4 regions of the Staphylococcus gallinarum genome follow, and region 4 is predicted to be linked to each of the others. Evidence: riboswitches for the same ligand, from Rfam matches in the RefSeq annotation. Region 4 holds a riboswitch; each other region holds the start of a gene.
What was found. A riboswitch is a leader RNA that binds a small molecule or an ion and turns the genes downstream of it on or off. The one in region 4 is predicted to bind S-adenosylmethionine.
Positions count from the first base shown of each region.

Region 1 (4,730 bases), 700 kb from region 4:
TACCATATCGTCGTGTAATCTTATGTACTGGAGACATTGGCTTTGGTTCAAGTAAGACATTTGATTTAGAAGTATGGTTACCAAGCTATAATGATTATAAAGAAATCAGTTCTTGTTCAAACATTACTGACTTCCAAGCAAGACGTGCGAATATTAGATTTAAACGAGATAAAAATGCTAAGCCAGAATTAGTACACACGTTAAATGGTAGTGGTTTAGCAGTAGGTAGAACCTTTGCTGCTATTGTCGAAAACTATCAAAATGAAGATGGTTCAGTAACTGTTCCAGAAGCTCTTGTTCCTTATATGGGTGGCAAGACTGTAATTAGACCAGTTAAATAATTAAAATGAAATAATAAATGAAGCGTCGGAGATGTACAGTTCTCTGACAAATGAAAAGGCAATTTCTTTTGAGATTGCCTTTTTATTTATAACGATTTATACAAATTGTGTTTTTTCAGTATGGTGATTTAGCAATAAGACATATCGACCTAACTATTAATTAGGTGAACCATATTAATACAAAATATTGAACAAATTTTTAGTCTAGTTAATTTTTAAAATACAGGAAGCAAGTAACTATCAAATTATCATAAGAGGGTAGGGGAGGTGTAACGATATAAAAAAGGTTAAAAATCAAATTAATAGTAGAGTTGTTAAACCTTTTTCTGCCAGGTGGTCTAAATTAATCTGAGTCTATAAAATAATTTAAAATCGCTGTAATAGCAACGTTTTTAGACTGTAGTTTGTCTTACGTAACACATACCAAAGTCTAAAAGATATGGTTGTTTTTAAATGTTTGTAATAGAATGTGAATATCAAAATACATCAACAAGGGGTGAGATGATGAAAGAACATATCACATTTAAACAAGGCGTTAAAGAATGTATCCCCACTTTGTTAGGCTATGCTGGTGTTGGATTATCATTTGGAATTGTCGCTGTAGCCTCTGGCTTTAGTATTCTTGAAATTATATTATTGTGCTTAGTGATTTACGCTGGTGCTGCTCAATTTATAATTTGTACATTAGTCATCTCAGGGACACCCATAACGGCTATTGTGCTTACAGCATTCATAGTTAACTCGAGAATGTTTTTATTAAGCATGACATTAGCCCCGAATTATAAAGATTATGGATTGTTAAATCGGTTAGGGCTTTCTTCGCTTATAACTGATGAGACATTTGGTGTAGCTATCACGCCACATTTAAAAGGTGAGAAGATAAATGATCGTTGGCTACACGGTTTAAATATTACAGCGTATTTATTTTGGACAGTGTCATCTGTTGCAGGTGCTATATTTGGCAAATACATACAACATCCGGATGCTTTAGGATTAGATTTTGCAATCACAGCAATGTTTATCTTTCTAGCGGTTTCTCAATTTGAAGCGGTAAAGCGCTCGCATATTAGAATTTACTTTGTCTTAATTATCTGTGTTGTGGCTATGATGTTGTTGTTCAGTTTATTTATGCCGTCATACTTGGCGATTATTTTAGCTTCAGTTGTTGCGGCAATGCTTGGGGTGGTGATGGATAAATGACGATTTCTCTACATATGCTTATTATTATTTTGTTGTGTGGGTTAGTTACATGGTTAACAAGGGTTATCCCTTTTATATTAATCACGAAAATACAGTTGTCTGAAAAGGTCGTCAAATGGCTCTCATTTATTCCAATTACACTATTCACGGCATTAATTATAGATGGCGTTATAGAGCAACATGACAATGGACTTGGCTACACATTAAATTTCCCGTTTATTATAACGATGGTACCTACAATCTTAATTGCAGTTATCACACGTAGTCTAACCTTTACAATTATTGGAGGCATTTTAATAATGGCACTCTTAAGATGGCTATTTTAAATAATTCATTGATGTAAGAGTTAATATCCGTTAGAATGACAATAATTAGAAAATTATGACATCTTTTATATGAGATGCATATAAATAAAATAAAATCTTATTTCGAGAAGCAGAGGGACTTGGCCCGTTGAAGCTTCAGCAACCGGCTATATAAGATGTAGTACGGTGCTAATACCAACGAGATACTCGAATGATAAGTATAGTTAAACTTCTTACTTATTTTTAGAGTGAGAAGTTTTTTTATTTAAGTAGGAGGTAAAAAATGACAAATTATACGGTTGATACATTAGAATTGGGACCATTTACGACTGAATCTGGTGAAACGATAGCAAATTTGAAGTTACGCTATGAGCATGTGGGTTTTCAAGGGCAACCGCTTGTAGTAGTTTGCCATGCATTAACAGGCAATCATCTGACATATGGTACGAATGAAGATCCTGGATGGTGGCGTGAAATTATAGATGGTGGATACATGCCAATTCATGATTATCAGTTCTTAACATTTAATGTTATTGGTAGTCCATATGGTTCAAGTTCTGCACTCAATGATGTAGATTTTCCTAAACAATTAACGTTGAGAGATATTGTCAAAGCCATTGAACTAGGTATCGAAACACTAGGGTATCGAAAGATTAATATATTAATCGGTGGCTCTTTAGGTGGCATGCAGGCGATGGAACTTTTGTATAACCGTAAATTTGAAGTAGAGAAAGCAGTAATCTTAGCTGCTACTGATCGAACGTCATCTTATAGTCGTGCATTCAATGAAATCGCAAGACAGGCTATTCTGCTTGATAACAAAGAAGGAATGAGTATCGCAAGACAGTTAGGATTCTTAACCTATCGTTCATCAAAAAGTTATGACAAACGTTTCACACCTGATCAAGTAGTTGCGTATCAGAAATACCAAGGCGATAAATTTAAACAACATTTCGCGTCTGAGTGTTACTTAACACTGCTCGACGTCTTAGATAGCCATGATTTAGATAGAGGAAGAGATGACGTGGATGCTGTGTTTGGCTCACTTGATACAAAGGTCATGACAATGGGTTTCACCGATGATTTACTCTACCCAGACGATTTAGTTAAGGCAGTAGGAGAACGCTTTAAATACCATAAACATTTCTTTGTTCCTGATAATGTTGGGCACGATGGTTTCTTGCTTAATTTTAATGATTGGGCACCTAATTTATATCATTTCTTAAACTTATCTAAATTTAAACGTAAATAATATTGAGGTTATTGAATATTTATTGAAATATGGGCAGTGCATAATGACATCTGACGCGTTGTGAGTTGTTATTAGGCATTGCCCTTTTTGATTTTAAAAAAGTTGAAATAATAGATTCGAGAAGTATGGAATTTAGAAGGCAAAAAGCAATGATGGAATAATCATTAATCCATGTAATCAGTAATCTAGTTTGATAGAGACGATTTCTGAATTTGCAGTAAATCAAAGGGGATGTTAAACGATGTTATCAGATCATTAATTCTTCTATATAAAATGGGTCGGTAAAATTGTGTAAAAGATTTAAATTGGTTAAAATGGTAGTTATAGTCAAAAATAGTATAGGAGTGGCGAACTTGTTTTCAAAAATATATCCTAAAGCAACTATTCTTAGCATAATTGCTTTCATAGTAGTAGCTTTAGCTTTACATATATTACCACCGCTAGGACTGGTACTCGCATTATTTGCTACGATACCAGGTATCATCTTATGGCACAAATCAAACGAGTCGTTTGGCTTAGCAGCGGTTATATCGGTTGTCTTAACAACATTATTAGGTAATATATTTGTACTAAGTATATTGGTCCTCGTTATTTTCTTGAGCTTTATCGTAGGCCAATTGTTAAAAGAACGTACGTCAAAAGAACGTATTTTATATGTTACAACTACATTTATGAGTATCGTTTCACTTATCGCGATTATGTTATTACAGACTTTTGATAAATTACCAAAAGCCTCTGCAATCATCAATCCAGTGAAACAACAAATGCATCAACTTATAACAGAGTCGGCAGTCTCCGGAGATTCTAAAATGATTCTTGAAGAAGGTTTCCGCCAATTTGCAGTACAATTACCAAGTTATATTGTGATTGCAGTTTTTCTACTTATATTGATTAATCTTATTATTACATTTCCAATCTTACGTAAATTCAAAGTTGCTACACCAATATTCAAACCATTATATGCATGGCAGATGAAACGCTCGATATTAGTCATCTATATTATTGTGCTGTTTTGTGTTATGTTTGCTACCCAATCGGGTACTTTTCAAAGTGTCGTATTAAACTTTGAAATTGTGTTATCATTATGTATGTATATTCAAGGGTTGAGTGTTATTCACTTTTTTGGAAAAGCAAAATCAATGCCGCTTGCACTTACGATTATTTTAATGGTGATTGGGACAATATTAACGCCATTTACACATATCGTGGGACTCATTGGATTGGTAGATTTATGCTTTAACCTGAAAAGCATCATTAAAAAATGATTTGGGGTGGAAAAATGAACCGTCAATCCACTAAAAAAGCGTTGATTTTACCATTTATTATTTTGGCACTAACAGCAATCGCACTCGTTGTTGTTTGGTTTATCTTTAACCAATTAGTCGCAGGAATTGCGACCGTTGTTTTAGTGTTTGTCATCATAGCAACAGCCTGGATGGTAAGACAAGCTTTTCGGAAATTAGACTATTACGTCAATAATCTCAGTGGACATATTTCTGCAGGTAACAATATTGCTATTAAGACGTTACCTATCGGTATGATTATCTTAGATGAAAATGAAAACATAGAGTGGATGAACCAGTTTATGTCGGATCGTTTGAGTCGTAATGTGATTTCGGATCCAGTTAATGA
Region 1 covers NZ_CP069082.1:13,711-18,440, forward strand. The annotation lists gene serS (serine--tRNA ligase) at 1-341, shown strand, start outside; gene JN168_RS00050 (AzlC family ABC transporter permease) at 846-1,541, shown strand; gene JN168_RS00055 (AzlD domain-containing protein) at 1,538-1,867, shown strand; SAM riboswitch class I at 1,962-2,067, shown strand; gene metX (homoserine O-acetyltransferase MetX) at 2,130-3,098, shown strand; gene JN168_RS00065 (DUF2232 domain-containing protein) at 3,437-4,363, shown strand; gene JN168_RS00070 (DHH family phosphoesterase) at 4,378-4,730, shown strand, end outside.
Region 1: it holds a riboswitch for S-adenosylmethionine, as region 4 does, so the genes downstream of both, metX (homoserine O-acetyltransferase MetX) here and JN168_RS03025 (Na+/H+ antiporter NhaC family protein) in region 4, are expected to answer to the same signal.

Region 2 (4,730 bases), 420 kb from region 4:
ATATAAATCAAAAAGCTTCATAACCAAATAAATTAGCTATTTATTACGTTAATCACTAATATGTATTGCACATATTTACTACTTCCAAACTTTAATTTATCATAGTTTTCTCAGTTCGTTTTCCTAGCATGTCATCTCACCATTGGTCTTTGCCTAGCATTTTTCACTTAGGCCTTTCGCCAGATACTCCACATGATGATGTATTTTCAAATCAAAAACTTCAAATTAAATTTATCTACGCTACAATTAATTACACGGAATTTATTATTTTTTGTTATCTACATAAATTACGAACCAAATTTAAATATAAAAAAGAGAGCTAATCAACAATGGATTAGCTCTCTTTTATTTGAGAATGGATGATTTAAGTCCCAACCACTCTATTCATTTCAGAAAATTGATTACGTTACTTTAGCAAAGATATTAATTAAAAGATTCGATTTCATCCATAATGCGTTGTAAATCTTCGACAGTGTATTGAATACGACCATGGAAGACAAACTTATTAAAGAATTCATCCAATTGTTCTGGACCAACAAGCACTTTAGAATTTGAACTTTGTGCATAGTTTGTGATTGTAACAGCACCTTCATTCTTCGGATTAAAGTACAAGATAGTCGTCGGTGTGAATTTCAAGTTCAATTCTGTTTGAATATCGCCTGCTAACTTTTCAATATCATTAATATGCTCAGTATAATTTACAAAATTCAATGATTTCTTATCATCATTTTGATCTAATACTAATGTTTGAGCCTTTTGCTTATCAAGATCTAATGTATCGAAGACTTGCTCAATCATTGGTTGATCTTTGAATTGATTTGCACTGATGCCATTATAGACATGACCTTTTAACAATTGGGAATCGATTATATATAACCCTGTACGTGTTAATACTAAATGACTGATATGTTGCACATCGCTAAATTCATTTCGTGGTAAAAAGATATTGGCCATAATATGCATATCTTCAGGTCTAATTCGCTTTTCATTTACTAAGCGTTCCCGAATACCAATCAATCTCATATCTGTTACATACTCACTATGATTTTTTGAGAAAAGTTTCAGTGCATCAATTTCTCTATCTTTAGTATTGACTGTCGCATCATATTCTTCTTTTTGTTTTGTAACAGTCTTTTTATTTTCGATTCTTTCTTTTTCTAATTCTTCTTCGTGTGCTTCTTTTAACTTTTGTTCTTTAGATTGATATTGTTCTTCAATCTTTTTCTGTGCTTTCTTCTTACTGTTTAAAGCAGCAATAAATAAAATCAAACAAATAATTGCTACGATAATTGCCACGATTAAACCAATTTCTAAAGGTCCCAATGAGTTCATAACAATAACGCTCCTTTATGTGATCAGTAACTTTATTATAATGGAAATCATCTGTTTATTCGAGTGTAAACTCTACACTTAAGGCAATTTATTATGCTTGTACAGAATCTTTCAATAAGTTGACTTTATCAAGTTTCTCCCATGGTAACAACACATCCGTACGACCAAAATGACCATATGCTGCAGTTTGTTTATAAATAGGATGTTTTAAATCTAACATTTTTATAATTCCTGCCGGTCTTAAATCAAAGTGAGTTCTAACCGCTTCAACTAACACACTTTCATTCACTTTGCCTGTACCAAATGTATCGATTGATATAGAAACTGGCTCTGCAACACCAATTGCGTAAGCAAGTTGCACTTCACATTTATCAGCTAATCCTGCTGCAACAATGTTCTTAGCTACATAACGTGCTGCATATGCTGCTGAACGGTCAACTTTTGTAGGATCCTTACCACTAAAGCATCCACCACCATGGCGTGCATATCCGCCATACGTATCTACAATAATCTTACGACCTGTTAAGCCCGCATCTCCTTGAGGTCCACCAATTACAAATCGACCAGTAGGATTGATGTAGAATTTTGTTTGTTCATCTAGTAAATCTTTTTGAACTGTTGGATAAATAACGTGCTCTTTAATATCATTTTGAATTTGTTCTAATTCAATATCTTCAGCATGTTGCGTAGAAACTACAATTGTGTCAATACGGCTTGGTTTATCATGTTCATCATATTCAACAGTTACTTGCACTTTACCATCTGGGCGAAGATAGTCTAATATGCCATCCTTCCTTACGTCTGATAAACGTTTAGATAATTGATGAGATAAGAAAATTGGCAATGGCATATAAGTATCTGTTTCATTTGTTGCATAGCCAAACATTAAGCCTTGGTCTCCGGCACCTGTCGCCTCTATTTCAGCCTCAGATAAATCATCGCGATATTCTAATGCGGTATCCACACCTTGAGCGATGTCAGGTGATTGTTCGTCTATCGCTGTTAATACTGCCATTGTTTGACTATCATAACCAAATTTAGCACGCGTATAGCCAATCTCTTTAATTGTCTCTCTTACTACCTTAGGAATATCAACATAAGTAGTTGTTGATATTTCACCTGAAATTAACGCCATACCAGTCGTAACTGTCGTTTCACAAGCTACACGTGCATTTGGGTCATCCTTTAATATTTCATCTAAAATCGCATCTGAAACTTGGTCGGCAATTTTATCTGGATGTCCTTCTGTTACAGATTCTGATGTGAATAATCTTCTATTATAAGTCATAATTTGCTCCTTTAGTTTTAAATTACGAATATTCTCTATACTGTGAGCTCATTAAAAAAGGGCCCTTTCACTATATTAAATAGAGAGAAGGCCCTAATACGTCCATTCGCTCTTATCGTTCAGACGGTATTTGTCTGCAAACGGTTTGGCACCTTTCTTCGTATTAAGAAGAGGTTGCTGGGCTTCATTGGGTCCATGTCCCTCCACCTCTCAGGATAAGAGAATCCGTTAATGACTATAGTACCGAAGTTAAGTAATAATGTCAATTTAACATTTATTAATATAAATTTTAAATTCCCTTTAAAATGATGTGTACTAATAAATCATATGTGTTATACTTTTTAATTGTAAAGGCTTACAATTAAAAATAACTTTGGAGGGATTGAGTATGGCTGTAGATACATACACATACACTAATAAAATCGAAAACATTTTGGGCAAAACGTCATCATTATTCCAACTTTCTACAACACAATTGTATAACAAGATTTTAAATAATGGTGAGGGTGAATTAACAGAACTTGGAGCAATTAATGCAAAGACTGGTAAATATACTGGACGTTCACCTAAAGACAAATTCATCGTGACAGAACCATCTTATAGAGATTCTATCGATTGGGGTAATATCAACCAACCTATCGAAGAGGAAACATTTTTAAAATTATATGACAAAGTTCTTGAATACCTAGATCAAAAGGACGAACTTTATGTCTTTAATGGTTATGCAGGTAGTGACGAAGAATCACAGTTAAAGTTAACAGTAATCAATGAACTTGCTTGGCATAATTTATTCGCCCAAAACATGTTTATACGTCCAAAATCTAAAGAAGAAGCACAAGAAATTAAAGCTAATTTCACAATCGTGTCAGCGCCACATTTTAAAGCTAATCCAGAAGTAGATGGTACAAATTCTGAAACATTTATCATTACTTCATTTAAACACAAAGTTATTTTAATCGGTGGTACTGAATATGCAGGTGAAATGAAAAAAGGTATTTTCTCTGTAATGAATTACCTGTTGCCGAAAGATAATATTATGAGTATGCATTGCTCTGCTAACGTCGGCGAAAAAGGCGATGTTGCACTATTCTTCGGTCTTTCAGGAACAGGTAAAACAACGTTATCCGCAGATCCTACACGTAAATTAATTGGTGATGATGAGCACGGATGGAATGACAACGGAATCTTCAATATTGAAGGTGGTTGTTATGCAAAAGCAATTAACCTTTCATATAAAAAGGAACCACAAATTTACGACGCTATCCAGTATGGAACAATTTTAGAAAACGTTGTCGTTGATGAAGACGGTGATGTAGATTTCGATGATAATAAATACACAGAGAATACACGTGCTGCATACCCTATCAATCATATTGATAACATTGTAACACCATCAAAAGCTGCACATCCTAATACAATTATATTCTTAACTGCAGATGCATTTGGTGTATTACCTCCAATTTCCAAATTATCTAAAGATCAAGCAATGTATCATTTCTTAAGTGGGTTCACTGCTAAATTAGCAGGTACTGAACGTGGCGTTACAGAACCTGAACCATCATTCTCAACATGCTTCGGCTCACCTTTCTTGCCATTAAATGCAAAGGTATATGCAGATTTACTCGGAGACCTAATCGATAAACATGATGTTGATGTCTATCTCGTAAACACTGGTTGGACTGGTGGTAAATATGGTGTTGGTAGAAGAATCAGCTTAAACTACACTAGACAAATGGTAAACCAAGCCATTACAGGTAAACTTAAAGATGCTGAATACATTAAAGATGATATGATCGGATTAAATATTCCAATTCATGTCGAAGATGTACCTCAAACATTATTAAACCCAATTAACGCTTGGAGCAAATCAGATGAATACAAAGCGCAAGCTCAAGATTTAATCGACCGCTTCAAACGTAATTTTGAAAAGTTTGGTGAAGAAGTATCTGACCTAGCAAAAAATGGTGGATTTAAATAATACCAAAAAAGACCGTGTGCCTAACACACGGTCTTTTTTTATATAAATTAACAAAAATAAATATATTTTTAAACATTCAGGCTATTATATTCCAACTCATTTTAGAAGACGATTATATTAAATGTAGTGTTG
Region 2 covers NZ_CP069082.1:1,136,141-1,140,870, reverse strand. The annotation lists gene JN168_RS05350 (NERD domain-containing protein) at 424-1,332, opposite strand; gene metK (methionine adenosyltransferase) at 1,424-2,620, opposite strand; SAM riboswitch class I at 2,730-2,842, opposite strand; gene pckA (phosphoenolpyruvate carboxykinase (ATP)) at 3,009-4,598, shown strand; gene JN168_RS05335 (alpha/beta hydrolase family protein) at 4,716-4,730, opposite strand, start outside.
Region 2: it holds a riboswitch for S-adenosylmethionine, as region 4 does, so the genes downstream of both, metK (methionine adenosyltransferase) here and JN168_RS03025 (Na+/H+ antiporter NhaC family protein) in region 4, are expected to answer to the same signal.

Region 3 (4,730 bases), 350 kb from region 4:
CCATAATAACAAGCTATCACTATTTTAATTTTTTCTTGTTCGTTTCTTTCAACTGATGATTGAAAATGTAATGCTAAAAAGGCAATTTCATCTTCTACTAAATGAATATCGGCATCAACTTCTAACTCTTTCACAATGTCATATAACGCATCAAAGATAAATGGATAGTTTTTTTTTATATCTTGAGTCAAAGGATTATTGATATATACATTTTTAATTATTCTGTGATATGTCCTACTAAAATGTGAAAATATATTGTCTCTCAATACACTATCTTGGGTAAAACCTACACCAATATTTTGCTCCATTTGAACAATGAGCCGTTCAATATAACTTTTGACGAATAATTGTTCAAATCCAAGATCATGTTGTTCAAAATAATCACTAATAAAGAAAGAAAAAAGTTTTGTTGTCTCTCTATTCAAATCATATCCTAGTCTATTATTAATTTCTGTAATACATTGATTAGCAATTTCAAATGACTTTGGTTTTATATCCCATGCTTTATAACTAATATTTTGTCTTTTATAAATAATGATTAAATGAATAATTAACTGTTTGAGCTGTATTTGTGTTGCTTGAATATGGTTATATATCAAGACACGCTTAATAATTTGTGTTATTTGTTCTAAATGCACTTTAGGAATATCGGCTAATATTATATCTTCAATCGATTTATTTTTAGATGTTAGTTGACTCAAGTGTAAAATAGCATTTCTAATATTCATCTCATTTCCTTTAATACATACACCTTTATTTCTAACACTTTCAACTAGAACATCAAATGACTGACACCAATTAGCAAATCTTTGTAAATAATCTAAAAATTCATTTTTAGTTATCTTTAGGTCAGCAATCAGACGTTCCGTCGTCGTAGGATCGTGTTGCATTAACAACCGATAACCTAAATTCATTAATATTTCACTATCCTTATTGGCATAGTCATTGATATAATGTTCAATCGTTTCAATACGATACTGCTCTAAATTCAATCTAAAGCCACGACCCTTTACACTAGTGATTACTGGATCGCTAAACAATGTATTGATATACTTTATATCCGATCGCACAGTTCTATTAGAGACACTTAATATAGCTGCAATATCATCTGCACTTTTGTAATTTTCAGATTCCTGTATAAACAGACGCATGATCTTAATATGTCGTTCTATCATATATACACCTCATTTCATCAAGGCTTTTGTTTATATTGCAGTTAATATCAGCAATTATATTGTAGGTCTATTTGACATTAAGAGCAAGTTACAATAAAACATTATTTTATATAATAAAAAAGCACTACTTATAATTTTTACAAGTAGTACCTTTTTACAATACGCATATACTCAAATCAAAATATGATTTTTAAATAGTTATTTTTCATAAGGTATGACATCTTGTCCATATTTCTTTTTAATAAATGACTTCATATCTTTGGATTGTAATACCTTTAATAATTCTTGATACTTTTTATCACCTTTATGCCCTTTTTGAACTGCTATTATATTTGCAAAAGGTGATGATTTCCCTTCAACTGCAATCGCATCTTTATGTGGTGTCAGTCCATTATCAATTGCATAATTCGAATTCATAATAACCGCTGCGCCTTCTTTACTCTTGTATGTCTTAGGTAAAAATTCAGCACCTTGTTTATTATTAAACTTAAGTTGTTTTTTATTCTCAACTATATCATCAAACTTAGCATCCTCGATTTTGACACCTTTTTTAATTTTAATTAATCCTTTATCAACAAAGAATGATAAGAATCGACCTTCTTCTGCAGGATTATTCGATACATAAATTGTAGATCCTTTTGGAATATCTTTAATATTTTTATACTTTTGACTATAAACACCCATTGGCGTAGTGAATACCTTACCTACTTCTTCTATATTATAATTATGATCTTTTCTTTCTGCTTTAAGATAAGGTACATGTTGGAAAAAGTTTGCATCTACATCACCTTTATCTAATAATTTATTCGGTACTTTATAATCATTTACTGTTTTTATTTTTAAATCGTAGCCCTTTTTTGCCATTGCTTTTTTTGCGTGTTCTAATACCTCTCCGTGCGGTGCAGGTGATGCGGCGATAGTTATTTTTTTATTTGCTGCATCACTATTTGATTTGCCACAAGCAGCTAAAACACCAATTAAACTCAATAACAGAATTGCATATGTAAATTTTTTCATGTCATCTCTCCTTATTATTCATATAAAAAATGCCTTCTCTAAATAAAGAGAAGGCATTCTGCTTCTCTCATCTTCGAAAGTTAAATACTTTCTGTGAATTAGCACCATTTCGTATTACGACGGTTGCTGGGTTTCATCGGGCACATCCCTCCACCACTCTTGATAAGAGTTATAAATATGTATTTGAATTTATTTAATCCTAGCATTTTGGTCATGTTTAGTCAATCTAATTTTTAGAATTTTCTGTATGCTTCAATTTCATATGCTTTATATTAACTTTTTGTTCCATGTGAAACAGCTTAATCCTATAGCTTTATAGCATGTTTCTATACTGTTCATCCCATAAATACCATAGCACAATATGCAATTAAATTATTTAACGCATGTAACGCTATCGCAACAGACAACTTTCGACCTGACTTTAAATAAACATACGCGAGACCGATAGCAATAATTAAATACATCACAATTTCTAAAGGTGATTTCGCTTCTGTGACATGTAGTGAAGCAAAGATGATAACTGAAATGATAGACATCAACGTAAAGCTGAATTTCTTACCAAGTTCACCAATTAACAAATGCCTAAATAAAAATTCTTCATTAATTGGCGCAATAATCACAATAGAAAAAAATGCTAAAAACGTTGAAAATGGCGTAGCAAACATTTGCTCAATTAATTTATCATTTTCTGTTTCGTCAAATTTCCAAGACTCCGGAGCAAATAAATCTACCAATTCAGGATAAATTGCCTTTAGAATGAATAACACAATAAACGTGAGTATAATTAATTTCCAATACCGTTTCATATGTTTAATGCCTTGTGTCAAACGGTCCTTAAAGGATCGTCTATAAAATAGTATCCATGTCCCAAATAAAATAATGAAGGCAATCAAATCTACAATTAACTGTATCATATTCAACATGTGATCATTCATTTGAAAAGCCTTATTTTCAGTTCCTAAATATAAAATAAATACAAAAATCGAACAAATTAAGGACAATGCAAATGTACTAACTAAATAGATAACCGGTAAAATAAAATCTAGCCATTTAATATCTTTCCATTTATATGTATATTTTCCTGATATTTTCATTGTATCCCCCCTTTCACATTTTAAAATAACATAAAAATTAAATTGTATATATAGTTTTTCAAAATGCTTATCGCTTATAGTTATTGATTTATATGCGTAATTTATGGATGATTGTGGTATACAGTTATTACATCCATAATACATATTTATAGGGGAGTTGTGTTTATATGCGAATTCTAGTCCTAGGTGCTGGTGGTATTGGCGGATATTTTGGTGGCCGTTTAGCTGAAAGTGGTCAGGATGTCACTTTTTTAGTTCGTCCAAAACGAAAGTCATACCTAGAAAGAAATGGTTTAGCTATCCATAGTGAAAATGGTGATTTCAACTTCAATCCTAAATTAATTACTCGGGATGATCGTGCCGAAGCTTTCGACGTTGTACTACTCTCATCAAAGTCATATCACTTGGAACACGCTATCGAAGATTTACAACCATTTATACATCATAATACAGTCATTATTCCTCTACTTAATGGCATTGCACACATTCCTACATTGCAATCTGAGTTTGGTAAAAGTAATATCATGGGAGGTTATTGCGTAATTGAAACCACGCTTGATACTTCTGGCGAGATTGTTCACACAAGTACATTCGACAAATTATTTTTCGGCGAATTAAATGGCGAGGATAGTCAACGTGCCAAACATATTGCGGAGGCCTTCTCAAATTCCAAGGCTCAATTTATCTTGAGCAACAATATCACACAAGGAATGTGGCACAAATATTTAATGATAACCGTATTATCAGGTGTTACAACATTAATGCATGCACCTATAGGTCCAATAAGAGATAGTGTCGGTGGTACTCAATTTATTGAATCATTATATAATGAAGTAGCCACTATTATGCGTGCAGAAGGCGCACCTTTAGATAACCAAATCGTTCCTAAATACATGAAAGCACTCACCCAATTATCCTATCATTTCAAAACTTCAATGCAGCGTGATATGGAAAAAGGTCTAAATATAGAAGCCGATCATTTACAAGGTCATTTGCTTAAATTAGCTGATCAACATCAAATTCAAGCACCACTATTAACAACAATTTATCAAAATCATAAAGTCTATAAAGAAATGTTGCAATAAATATTGATAAATTGCAGTTCATTATTTTTGCGAAACTTAAATATATACATGATTCCACACAAATCATCGTATTCTTTTACACTTTAAAATATTATAAACAGTCATTAAAAAACGTCAATTTCTGCAGCTCTAGTTAGAAATTGACGTTCTTTTTTTACTAATTACATTGATTGATATGCCACATTACTAGCAGCAATTTACTTTATAAACTCAAATTATAAATCTAATGATTGAATATATGCTTTAACATCTTGAGACATTTCTTCATTGTTTAAAGCAAATTGTATTGTTGTTTTAACAAAACCTAGTTTTTCTCCAACATCGTATCGTTCACCGTTAAAGTCAAATGCATAAACCTT
Region 3 covers NZ_CP069082.1:365,704-370,433, reverse strand. The annotation lists gene JN168_RS01495 (BglG family transcription antiterminator) at 1-1,175, opposite strand, end outside; gene JN168_RS01490 (MetQ/NlpA family ABC transporter substrate-binding protein) at 1,374-2,192, opposite strand; SAM riboswitch class I at 2,257-2,361, opposite strand; gene JN168_RS01485 (CPBP family intramembrane glutamic endopeptidase) at 2,528-3,286, opposite strand; gene panE (2-dehydropantoate 2-reductase) at 3,454-4,371, shown strand; gene galU (UTP--glucose-1-phosphate uridylyltransferase GalU) at 4,587-4,730, opposite strand, start outside.
Region 3: it holds a riboswitch for S-adenosylmethionine, as region 4 does, so the genes downstream of both, JN168_RS01490 (MetQ/NlpA family ABC transporter substrate-binding protein) here and JN168_RS03025 (Na+/H+ antiporter NhaC family protein) in region 4, are expected to answer to the same signal.

Region 4 (4,730 bases):
CCATCATAGATTAGAAGGTTATAAAATGTTAGTAACTGGTGGTGATTCTGCAATAGGTCGTGCTGCTGCAATTGCGTATGCAAAAGAAGGTGCGGATGTTGCAATTAATTACCTCCCTGATGAACAAGTCGATGCTGAAGAAGTGAAACAGGTAATTGAAGCTGCTGGCAGTAAAGCAGTGCTTATACCGGGTGATATTCGAAATGAACAATTTAACTATGACTTGGTTGCACAGGCACATCAAGAATTAGGTGGACTGGACAATGTGACGTTAGTCGCTGGTCATCAGCAATATCGAGAAAGTATCAAAGGCTTTGATACAGCTTCCTTTACAGAAACCTTTGAAACGAATGTTTATCCTATATTTTGGACAGTACAAAAGGCGATAGATTATTTAAAACCCGGAGCAACGATTACATTGACATCTTCTGTTCAAGGTTATAATCCAAGTCCAATATTGCATGATTATGCTGCAACCAAAGCGGCAATCATTTCATTGACCAAAAGTTTATCTGAAGAATTAGGTGAACAAGGTATACGTGTTAATTGTGTTGCCCCTGGTCCATTCTGGTCACCGTTACAAATCTCAGGAGGACAACCTCAATCGAAGATACCGACCTTTGGTCAAAAGTCAGTACTAGGACGTGCAGGTCAACCTGTTGAGTTGGCAGGTGTATATGTCCATCTCGCAGCTGAAGAATCTAGCTATACAACTGGTCAAGTGTATGGTGTTACAGGCGGAACCCAAATAGATTAAACAACAAAAAGTTAGAAAATCTGGAAGTTGATTTTCTAACTTTTTATTTATGAGGAGTAGAACAAATGAAAAAATTCGAAGCAGCAAAGTTAACAAAGCAACAAAACTATAAGTTATTGAGTGGTAGTGTTATCCCAAGACCCATTGCATTTGTAACATCACAAGATGAGAAAGGCATGCTCAATGCAGCCCCTTTTAGTTTCTTTAATGTGGTCAATAGTGCGCCACCGATGATTATGCTATCAACAACTCGAACTGCAGGCAAAAGGAAGGATACTTCCTTAAATATCGAAGCAACTGAAGCATTTGTTGTGCATATAACAGATGAAGATACTGTAGAACAAATTAATCGTACAGCAGCTCCAATTGCAAGGTCATTGAATGAATTAGAACGAACAGACTTAACATGCGTTGATTCTGATGTCGTATCTGTACCTGGGATTGAACAAGCTAAGATACGCTTAGAGTGTAAATTAGATAGAATTATTCCCTTAGGTGATAAACAAGAGGGATCTGATTTAATTATTGGAGAAGTAGTGATGTTTCATATTGATGATACAGTTTATATAGAACCGCATAAGATTGATTCTAAAGCATTAGGAGCTGTGAGTCGTTTAGCTGGAAATAATTATGCGAATCTTGGACAATCATTCATCATTGAACGTCCAACAGAATAGTAATGCACATGTTAAATCATCAAACTCTGTACTCGTTTATTAAAGGAATAAGTTTGACAAAGTTCAGATTAAATATTAATATTTAGCAGTATTTGACGTTAACATTCAAGAATTCTTGTAGTAAAAAAATAAAACATACTTATCAAGAGAAGTGGAGGGACTGGCCCTATGATACTTCGGCAACATGTAAAAGCGTGTGCCAAATCCAGTAGCAACTATTGCTAGAAGATAAGGAGCTTAAATTAACTCTTTTCTTCAAATGAATGAAAAGAGTTTTTAATTTTTATAAGATATTAAACCGTTAAATCATAATTGATATCAAAGGAAGTAGGTTGAATATGAAAGAGCAGTATAAAGGCAATGCATGGGCATTGATTCCTTTAATCGTCTTTGTGGCGATGTTTCTAGGTGTTGGTATAGCAACGGGTGATTTTACGACAATGCCATTAAACGTTGCAATTATTGTGGCCTCTATCATTGGCTTGTTATTAAATAGAAAAGAATCGTTTCAACAGAAAGTTGAAATATTCACGAAAGGTGCAGGACACTCTAACATTGTGTTAATGATGTTGATTTTCCTATTGGCTGGTGCCTTTTCACAAACAACGGAAGATATGGGTGGTGTAAAATCCACTGTTAATTTAGGTTTATCAATTATTCCAGAAAATTTAATCATAGTAGGCTTATTTATTATTTGTATGTTTGTGTCTGTTTCTATGGGGACATCTGTAGGAACAGTTGCTGCAATCGCACCTGTAGGCTTCGGATTGAGTCAAGCAACAGATGTATCAGCTGCGATTACAATGGCTACAGTTGTAGGTGGTGCGATGTTTGGTGATAATCTATCGATGATTTCTGATACGACAATTGCCGCAGTACGCACACAAAAGACAAAAATGAGTGACAAATTTAAAGTAAATATAAAAATAGTACTTCCTGGGGCAATACTGACTATTATTGCACTATGGTTTTTAACAAATGGTGCACATATCGATGCGACTAAAAATTATGATTATAATATAATTAAAGTTATACCATATTTATTGGTACTTATACTGGCATTAGTAGGAATTAATGTAATCATTGTCTTAATTGGTGGTACTTTACTATCTGCGATTATAGGATTGGTTGATCATTCATTTGGCTGGAAAGGGCTATTAAGTTCAATATCAAAAGGTATTGTCGGCATGGAAGATATTGCAATTATTGCATTGTTAATTGGTGGTTTAGTTGCGTTGATTCAACATAATGGAGGCATTACGTGGTTATTAAATTTTGTGCGTAATAGAGTTAAATCGAAACGTGGAGCAGAACTGGGTATTGCCGGATTGGTAAGTGCTGCAGATATTGCTACTGCGAATAATACGATTTCTATACTTATGGCCGGTCCGTTAGCTAAAGACATCGCTGATGAATACGATGTCGATCCTCGAAAGTCGGCAAGTATTTTAGATATGTTTGCTAGTTGTTTCCAAGGGCTTTTACCATATAGTCCACAAGTTATAGCAGCTGCTGGTGTTGCATCCATATCACCATTTGATTTAGTTCCATACGCTATTTATCCTGCGTTATTAGGTGTCTGTGGTTTAGTAGCAATTTTCTTTAGATTACCGAGATTAGATAAGAAAAAGCGTAAAGCATAGCTAGATTGTTAGATTCACATGCTAATGTTTAATTGTATATTTTAAATTAATGTATAATAAACAATAACGTTATTTACTAACTTTAAATTCTGTAAATAGATGTAATGAAAATAAAAATACTAAGTAAGTGTAATAAATATTTAGATTTATATTTGTTTAACTTAATCGAAATAAAAGGATTATTGTTTAGAACTTACCTAGAATGAGTTAAAATATACTTAAGAGTGAAAGTAGGTGAACAATCGTGGCAAGATATAATATTGAAAATGAAAATGTTGAGATACAACTTGAACGATTATTTAAAGTCGAGCCTGAATTATTATATCAAGCGTGGACAGATCAACGTTTTTTAAAGCAATGGTTTATGACATCTGAGCGAACGAATAAAACAATACAGGTTGATGCGAATCAGAATGGAACGTATAAAATTGTCGACGTTAGAAAAGGTAAGGAAAATATAGTCCAAGGAAGCTTTATCACATTAACACCTTACGAATATATTGTAATGACAATAGGCATGCCTGAACTGAGTGATTCTGAAGATACTATAGAAGTAGAAATATTTGAACGCGAACCAGGCATCACACAAATGGTATTTACGTATAATGCTGTAGTACCAAGAGAAAGAAGATTTACAACATTAGAATATAAACAAAAGAAAAAAGAGTATCATGATTCTACTGCCCATGGCTTTGAAATGTTATTTGATAAGTTACAAATCGCATTAGAAGATTTTGAAGCAGAAATGTAATTAATCTTAGTAGGTTACAGTGCTTTATTAAAATATATAGGAGAGTCATTACTCATTTTCTAAATAAGATGTCTAGAGATTTAAAACTCTGACTAATAAATTAAGGTGATTTCTATTGCAATAATAATAGAAATCACCTTTTTTATTTGAAAGGAAAAAAGCATATCATGATAAAAATATAAACAACCGAATAGTTATTAGTAATATATGCGAGATTGTGTGCGAGACTCCTAAGGGAACAGGACAAGCTGAAGACTACAGGCTGAAGCTGTCCCCTAGGAAAGGGAGCAAAGTAAAAAGAAGAATGATAAACAGCATGAATGATAAAATGAAAAATAGTAAAAAAAGCATATCATGATTTAAATATAAACAACCAAATAGTTATTAGTAATATATGCGAGATTGTGTGCGAGACTCCTAAGGGAACAGGACAAGCTGAAGACTACAGGCTGAAGCTGTCCCCTAGGAAAGCGAGCAAAACAATCTTTTAAAAAAATTCCAACCCGAAAGACGCATTCAACCTTGGGTTGGCATGCCATTTTTAGATTAGCTTAAATCTGAATCTGTAATTCACCATTTTCAATTCTCTCATTATATTTACGTAATAATGTCTCGAAAAAGATATGATAACTAATAAAACTAGAATAATCAGTGCCATCTTGAAGGAAAAAAGTATTACTAGACACGTAAATATTATAATTTGCCTTTTGAGCTAACGAGTTATCTTTTAAATTTGTAATAGAAATAAAGTAATGATGACGCAAACGTAGCAAATTCGTAATACCTTCTAACTGTTTAGATTCTCCAGATAATGAAATAATAAAGAACAAGTCTTTCGACGTTGTTTTATTTAAAATCATCTTGAATTCATGGGGATCATGCAAAACAATAATATTCTTATG
Region 4 covers NZ_CP069082.1:713,640-718,369, forward strand. The annotation lists gene JN168_RS03015 (SDR family oxidoreductase) at 1-757, shown strand, start outside; gene JN168_RS03020 (flavin reductase family protein) at 823-1,434, shown strand; SAM riboswitch class I at 1,571-1,669, shown strand; gene JN168_RS03025 (Na+/H+ antiporter NhaC family protein) at 1,773-3,077, shown strand; gene JN168_RS03030 (SRPBCC family protein) at 3,322-3,828, shown strand; gene JN168_RS03040 (MurR/RpiR family transcriptional regulator) at 4,380-4,730, opposite strand, start outside.